2 regions of the Algoriphagus sp. UBA3586 genome follow, and region 1 is predicted to be linked to the other one. Evidence: riboswitches for the same ligand, from Rfam matches in the RefSeq annotation. Region 1 holds a riboswitch; the other holds the start of a gene.

Evidence for each region. A riboswitch is a leader RNA that binds a small molecule or an ion and turns the genes downstream of it on or off. The one in region 1 is predicted to bind S-adenosylmethionine.
Region 2: linked by a shared signal. The riboswitch ahead of B2906_RS10330 (trans-sulfuration enzyme family protein) and the one ahead of B2906_RS05925 (homocysteine S-methyltransferase family protein) in region 1 are both predicted to bind S-adenosylmethionine.

What each region holds. Positions count from the first base shown of each region.
Region 1 is NZ_DFMT01000016.1:301,289-305,505, reverse strand. Features, by position in the region: gene B2906_RS05935 (PAS domain S-box protein) at 1-832, shown strand, start outside; gene B2906_RS05930 (hypothetical protein) at 902-2,218, shown strand; SAM riboswitch class I at 2,330-2,429, shown strand; gene B2906_RS05925 (homocysteine S-methyltransferase family protein) at 2,492-3,544, shown strand; gene metH (methionine synthase) at 3,534-4,217, shown strand, end outside.
Region 2 is NZ_DFMT01000031.1:19,303-23,519, reverse strand. Features, by position in the region: gene B2906_RS10335 (CBS domain-containing protein) at 45-506, shown strand; gene B2906_RS10330 (trans-sulfuration enzyme family protein) at 545-1,720, opposite strand; SAM riboswitch class I at 1,810-1,915, opposite strand; gene pth (aminoacyl-tRNA hydrolase) at 1,973-2,533, opposite strand; gene B2906_RS10320 (50S ribosomal protein L25/general stress protein Ctc) at 2,604-3,179, opposite strand; gene B2906_RS10315 (ribose-phosphate pyrophosphokinase) at 3,204-4,130, opposite strand.

The DNA.
Region 1 (4,217 bases):
AATTGATGAAGCACTTCCTAAAAGTATCTTAGCTGATTCTGTCCGATTGGGTCAAATTGTAAATAACCTAGTTTCCAATGCGATTAAATTCACCGAAAAAGGAGGTGTAAAAATAATTCTCAAATCCGAGGGAATCGATATAGAAGGAAAAGCCATAGTCAAATTTAGATTTGAGGATACTGGAATTGGAATTCCAGAAGAAAAGGTCTCCACTATTTTCGAAGCATTTACACAGGCCTCTTCAGAGACTACTAGAAAGTATGGAGGCACAGGCTTGGGATTGGCTATTGTAAAACGCCTGGTGGAATTATATCAAGGGGATATTACCTATTCTCCAAATCTAGGTGGTGGAAGTGTCTTTGAATTTGTGATTCACTTGAAGCCTTTTGAAGAGAGGGCGAACAATGGTTCAGCTGAGGATAAGCCTCAAATCAAATCTCTGATGGGGGCTTCTATACTAGTTGCGGAAGACAACATGGTCAACCAGATTTTGATCCAGAAATTTTTGAAAAAATGGAATACCGGAAATGTGGTTGTGGCTTCTGATGGGCAAGAGGCTCTGGAATTTTTTGAGAAGGAACATTTTGATTTAATTTTATTGGATTTGCAAATGCCAATTTATGACGGCTTTACAGTTGCCAAGAAAATAAGGTCTATGGCAGATCCGGTAAAAAGTAAAGTTCCTATGCTTGCATTGACTGCCACATCTTTGCATGAAGTAAAAGAACAGTTATTGGAAGTAGGTGTAAACGACTATGTGGCCAAACCATTTACTCCGGAAAATCTCTACGAGAAATTGTTGAAATTTCTTCGTCCCAAAGAAAGGGTCTAAGACATCTTTAGCATTAATTTTGCCTAAAGGCTGTGGGTTATTTATTTACAGCCGAAATTTTCCTTACTCATGTCCCTTTTTTTTAGAATAAGCTTTGCAATAGTTTTCTTCTTTGGTTCTGGCTATGCTTTTTCTCAGCAACTTCTATCCAAGCGAACCACAATGTATACCGTGGTAGGTACCAGTGGAGCCAAATTGAATCAATTTGACCAAATGCTGGAAGATAGAGGTTTAACAGGCTTGAGAAATAGATATAGAACCTTAGGATTAGGCTATCAAAGCAGAATAAATGATTTCGTGATTGGACTTGAGCTTTATCACAATCGTGGTGCAAACAGTGATTTGGATGGCTTTAAATTGGGATACCGGACTTCCAGAGTTTTACTCAATGTGGGATATGCTTTTACCGAGGAATCCAAATTTCAGCTAATACACTACATGTCTTTGGGTATGGGTTATTTGAATTTTCAAATGCTTCCATCCGAAAGGCCTTCCAGTTTGGAAGAGTTTCTGGCTGACCCAAAGCAGGGATTTATTATTCGTGAAAATGATATCCAAAAAGGATCAAAATACTATGGGAACTTTTTAACAGAAATAGGCTTCCATATGACCTACGACTTTGATCTTCCCGGCAGGAGAGAAGCACTTTCCATCATTGCGAAAGCAGGATACGCATTTAGCCCATTTGAAGGAAAATGGGAGCTAAATGGGATGTCTTTCGATAATGCTCAAAGTGGTGCATTTCTTAGACTAGGAGCAGGTATTTCCATTCCAGATAGAAACTTCTTTTATAAAGATGCCTCAATTGGGCTTCACCTGATTTCTGGGGTTCATTTCACAAGTCCAGATACTTTTAATGAGGTTTTGGAAGAAGCTGGCTATGATCCCTTAGATGGCAGGCCTTCCAATTTGGGGATTAAGATTAAAGGTGAATCCGAACGCATGCTTTATGGAGTAGACGTTTATAACTTAGCCATGAATGGTAGTGCAAGCGAGACACAATCTCATTCTCTCAACAGTTTGAGAGTGTATGGAAATTTGGGATATAAAGTTATTCAATACAAAAATTTTGGATTTGGAGCTTTGGCCGGATTGGGCTTTGGAAATATACGATACACCTTAGCGCAGAGAAATAAGCCGGACTTTCCAGAATTATTTGAGCGGAGAAAGTTTGACGGGTATTTGAGAAATTCTGGTTTGATGGGTAAACCCGAAGTGTTTTTAGAGTATGGAATTCCAATGACCAAAAGGAAGTTGGTTGACCTTGTGTTTACCGCATCTGCCGGATATGAACTTGCATTGGCAAATTATAGACTAGGTGAGTTGGATATGGCTTCTTACATGTCAGCCCCTTATTTGACTTTTGGAATAGGGGTAAGACCTTAAATTTTAGAGTAATCGCATTTTCACTTGCCGAATCTTAAAAAAAGAGGGCGAAAAGTTTTAAAAATCCAACGATAGCGGTGTTTTATTGCCAAATAGCTAGTACATTTGAGTTGCTTATCGAGAAAGACCGAGGGAAGGGCCCTACGACGTCTTAGCAACCTGTAATCAAGGTGCTAACTCCCGTTCCGGAAATGCCGGAAAAAGATGAGCGGAAAAGTATTTTTACTTTGCTCCGTGGTTTTGCTCGATTAGCTTTTTAAACTTAATAGAATGATGCAAAATAGAACGGAAACCCTGCTTCAGGCAATTCAAGATAGGATCTTAATCCTTGATGGAGCTATGGGTACCATGATTCAAAGATACCAGTTAACAGAAGAGGATTTCCGCACCGAAAGTCTCAAAAACCACCCAAAATCTCTAAAGGGAAATAATGATTTACTTTCTCTTAGTAGACCAGATATTATCAAGGCAATTCATGCTGAATATCTTGGGGTTGGAGCGGATATCATTGAGACCAATACTTTCTCAGGCACCAGTATAGCTCAGGCTGATTATGATTTATCCCATTTAGCATATGAGATCAATTTTCAATCTGCAAAATTAGCCAGAGAAGTTGCTGAAGAATTTACTTCTCAAAATCCTCAAAAACCAAGATTTGTAGCAGGAGCCATGGGCCCCACCAATAGAACCGCATCCATTTCTCCGGACGTGAATGATCCGGGATATAGGGCAATAAATTTTGATCAACTGGCGGAAGCTTATGCCGAGCAAGTGAGAGGATTACTGGACGGAGGTTCAGATATTTTATTAGTGGAAACAATATTCGATACTTTGAATGCAAAAGCAGCGCTGTATGCAATTCAAGAGGTGTTTGAAGAAAGAAATATACCATTAGACCCGCTTGAGGGAGGTATTCCTATCATGATCTCTGGAACTATCACCGATGCCTCAGGAAGAACTCTTTCAGGGCAAACTACAGAGGCTTTTCTGATTTCCGTATCGCATGTTCCTCTACTTTCAGTAGGATTAAACTGCGCTTTAGGTGCCAAAGAGTTAAGACCTTATTTGAAAGTTTTGGCAAACAAAGCCCCATTTTTTGTATCAGCCTATCCCAATGCGGGCTTGCCTAATGAATTTGGTGCGTATGATCAAAATGCACAGGAGATGGCCGCACAAGTCAAAGAGTTTTTGCAGGAAGGCATGTTGAATATTTTGGGAGGTTGCTGCGGAACCACCCCAGACCATATCCGGGAATTGGCAAAACTAGCGGATGGTTTTGAGCCAAGAAAAATCGGAAAAAAGGAATTAGCGGAAAATGAAGATTGAGGAGCAGGCAATGAATGACTATTTGAAATTATCAGGCCTTGAGCCTTTAGTATTTACACCCAACCTGAATTTTGTCAACATTGGAGAAAGAACCAATGTGACAGGCTCCAAGAAATTTGCCCGTTTGATTTTGAATGGGAATTATGATGAGGCCTTGGAGGTAGCATTAGATCAGGTACGTGGAGGAGCTCAGGTTCTGGACGTTTGTATGGATGAAGGAATGCTGGATGGAGAAGCGGCAATGGTTAAGTTTTTGAACCTAATCGCTTCAGAACCCGAAATCAGCCGAATTCCTATAATGATTGACAGTTCCAAGTGGAGTATCATTTTGGCTGGTTTGAAGTGCGTTCAGGGCAAAGGAATTGTAAATTCGATATCTCTCAAAAACGGGGAGGAAGAATTCATCCATCAAGCCAAAACCATCAAGAAATTTGGAGCCGCGGTAGTAGTAATGGCATTCGACGAAAAAGGTCAGGCGGATACCTATGAGAGGAGAATTCAGATTTGTGAGCGGAGTTATAGGATTTTGGTGGATAGGGTACGATTTAATCCTCAGGACATCATTTTTGATCCCAATATATTCCCGGTTGCAACAGGGATGGAAGAGCATAGAAAAAATGCCCTGGACTTTTTCCTTGCTACCAAATGGATCAAAGAAAATCTGCCCGGAGCA
Region 2 (4,217 bases), on a different contig from region 1:
AAAGAATTTTAGTATCTTATACATTCACTAAAATTCTTTCGACTATGGTAAAAAGTTTTCAAGGAGTAAGGGAAGTAGAACCAAAGAAGTCTCCTATTGATCAGATTTTGGTTAAAGATCATATGAGTACCAATCTTGTGACATTCGGGCCGAATGACACCATTGATAAGGTAATGGAAGTTTTGACTAAGAAAAAAATTTCCGGAGCGCCTGTGGTCGATGAGTCTGGAGCTCTGGTTGGAATTATATCTGAGGTGGACTGTCTTCGGGAAATAATCAAAGGAAAATATACCAATACCCCTGGGTTTCCCGGAAAGGTAAGTGAGTATATGACCCGAGATGTGATTACCCTAACTCCTGATTTATCATTATTTGATGCTGCAGGAAAATTTTTAGAACTAAAAATTAGAAGATTTCCTGTTTTGAAGGATGGAAGGTTAATAGGTCAAATAAGTCTTTCAGATGTGATTCGTGCTTTTCCTAAACTCAAATATACAACCTGGTAGATATGTAAAAAGGTTGTCGAGAGACAACCTTTTTATTTTTACTTTCTACTAAGATCCAAGGCTCTTTCTACATCAGCAATAATATCTTCGTGATGCTCTAATCCAACAGAAAGGCGAATCAATCCATTGCTTATACCCACTCTTTCTCTCTCCTCCTCCGAAAGCTTGCTGTGGGTGGTAGACGCAGGATGGGTGATGATGCTTCTGCTGTCTCCCAAATTGGCAGTAACTGAAATCATTTTCAGTTCATCGATAAAGCCTTGGGCTCTTTCTCCTCCTCCCTTAAGGTCTAAAGTGATGATTCCTCCACCTTGACTCATTTGCTTTACTGCCAAATCATATTGAGGATGAGATTTTAAGAACGGGTATTTTACTGCATTGAGTTGGGAATTACCTTCAAAGTATTTAGCAACTTTTAGCGCATTGCTGCAATGTCTATCCATTCTAACTCCCAATGTTTCCATGCTTTTGGATAGTATCCAGGCATTGAAAGGAGATATGGCTGGTCCAGTGTGACGCGTGAAAAATTGAACCTCCTTGATTAAATCCTGTGTACCAAGTATTAGGCCTCCCAAAACTCTTCCCTGTCCATCTATATACTTCGTAGCTGAATGGGTAACTATATGTGCCCCCCACTTGGCTGGCTGTTGGAGATAGGGAGTTGCAAAACAATTGTCGACTACTAAAATTAGATTATGTGCTTTAGCAAAATTTCCAGCCCATTCCAAGTCAATAATCTCCAGTCCTGGATTGGATGGAGTTTCTATGAATAGCATTTTGGTATTGGGTTGTACAAGCTTTTCCCAATTCAAATAATCCGAGATATCTCCGTAGGTAGAGGTAATTCCCCATTTCGGGAACACTCTCGTCAATAACTGGTGGGTTGACCCAAAAAGAGATCGGGCAGCTAACACATGATCGCCTTGCTGTAAAAGTGATGCTATACTTCCAAACATGGCTGCCATCCCGGAAGCGGTTGCTATTCCATCCTCCGTGCCTTCAGCAGCGCAGACTTTTTCAATCAAGTCTGAGGAGTTAGGGTTGGCATATCTGGAGTAAATATTGCCCTCAATTTCGTCTGCAAATGTTGCTCTTGCTTCCTCTGCAGAATCGAAAGTAAAGCTGGAAGTCAAATAAATAGGAGAGGAATGTTCCTTTTGATTGGACTTGGAAGGGTTGATCCTGATGGAATTGGTCTCGAAATGTTGACTCATAGTCTAAATAGATTTAAGGTTTTTCAGTAAACCGATAGATCTACCCGAGTCAGATTCGAACTAAAAAGGAATAAGGATGAGTTAATGCCAATTTATAGTTCCCGCTTCGGGTAGGATTTGGCACCTTTCCTGAATTAATCGGGATGGTTGCCAGAGGGTCTCAGAGCCTAGTCTCTCGCCTCTTCTTTATAAATCAGTTGCCTGAAGTGCTACAAATAAATAGGGTAGGGCATTCAAATCCAAATAAAAAAATCAATCATTGTATTGGGTCATAGTTTGGGCTATTCCAATGGTACAAAAACCCAAAACCATGTCAATGGCCTTATCCATGATTTCCGGAAGTTGATCAAATTCTTCCTGCTTGAATTTGCCTAACACATAGTCAGCCTGACGTCCTTTCGGGAAATCGTCACCTATACCCATTCTAAGCCTAGGATAATCCTGTCCTCCGGTCAAAGCTTCAATATTTTTCAAACCATTATGACCTGCAGCACTTCCTTTGGCTCTCATTCTGAGTTTCCCAAAAGGAATCGCTACCTCATCGACTAAGACCAGAATATTTTCTTTGGGAATTGAGAGCTCCTTCATCCAATAGTTTACTGCCTTACCACTGAGATTCATGTAAGTAGTGGGTTTGATAAGATGGATTGTTCGTCCTTTGTGTTTGAATTCGGACTTAAATGCGAGCCGGCCACTTTCCCATTTGGCATCGTATTGATCCGCCAGTCGATCTATTGTCAGAAATCCAATATTATGTCGAGTCAGCTCATATTCAGGGCCTATGTTGCCCAAGCCTACTATTAGATATTTCATGATTCAAATTTGGCTTAAAAATAAAAAATCCTGCCTTTGAGGGGCAGGATTTTAAGAAATGCTCTATGAATTATTCTTCGCCTTTCTTGCCTCTCAATGCTCTTGGGATACCGATGGTAACTACAGAAACATTTGGGCTGGTAAGGATTTCAAATCCTTCTGGCTTCAATTCACTCACTTTGAATGATTTTCCAAGATCCAAGTTGGAAATATCAACTTCAATGAAATCAGGGAAGTTGTTTGCCAAACCTTTTACTTTCAAAGATCTGGTTTTCATTTCCAATTTACCCCCTTTCGCTAAGCCTGGAGAGCTTCCTACAACTTTCACAGGGATTTCAAATTTGATATCTCTGTCTTCAGTGTAAGCCATGAAGTCTACGTGAAGCAATGCATCACTTACTGGGTGGAATTGAGCATCTTTCAATACTGCCTTTACGATAGTACCTTCGATATTTAACTCTACCAAGTGAACTTCCGGAGTGTAAATCAAGTCACGGAAAAGGATAATCGGACTGTAGAAGTGAATTTGCTCAGGGATACCTGGTCCGTAAACCACACAAGGTACGTTACCTGATTCTCTGATCTCATTCAAACTTTGATTGTCGAGATTTGCTCTTTTAAACCCTATAATCTCAATCGTTTTCATATGTATTTTATTTAAAATTGGTTCTTAGATAAATAAAGAACTGATGGAAGTATTACCTGTCACTGCATGAATTGCTTTGGCGAATAGGTCTGCTACTGTCAGTACTCTGATTTTGGATGATTTTTGCTTCAAAGGAATGGTATCAGTGATTACCAATTCATCCAAAACAGAATTCTCGATGTTTTCATAAGCTTTTCCTGACAGGACACCATGTGTTACAATGGCTCTCACAGATTTAGCTCCTTTTGCCATGATGATTTCTCCGGCCTTACAAAGCGTTCCCGCTGTATCAACCAAATCATCTACCAAAATCACATCCTTTCCTTCTACATCCCCGATTACCTGCATAGAGGCAATCTCGTTGGCTCTTTTTCTGTGCTTATCACAGACTACCATTTCTACTTCAAAATGCTTGGCATAAGCCCTTGCTCTGGCTACACCGCCCATATCCGGAGCTGCGAAAATCATATCCGGAAGGTTGAGCATGCTCAAATAGGGTGCAAAGATAGCTGATCCATTCAAATGATCCAATGGTATATCAAAAAATCCCTGAATTTGACCGGCATGCAGATCGCAAGTCACAATTCTGTCAGCTCCAGCCGAGGTAAGCATATTTGCAATCAACTTGGCAGCAATAGAAACTCTTGGCCTATCTTTTCTGTCTTGCCTTGCATACCCGAAGTAAGGGATCACTGCCACCACCTTGTAAGCACTTGCTCTTTTGGCAGCGTCTATCATCAAACAAAGCTCTAGGATATTATCGCTCGGAGGAGTGGTGCTTTGGATGACAAAGACGGTACAACCTCGAATTGACTCATTAAAGCTTGGGGACATTTCCCCATCGCTAAATTTGGAGAGCGTGATGTCTCCCAGTTTTTTACCATAATTCTTGGCGATTTTTTCAGCGAGATTTTGAGTGTTGGACCCTGCAAATATTTTTACCTCAGATATCATGAAGTCTTGGTTTTAAGGAGGAAGTTTTGATAAGGATTTCATTGCAAAAGTAATAATTTTTGATGGGTTGGGAAGTTGGGATAG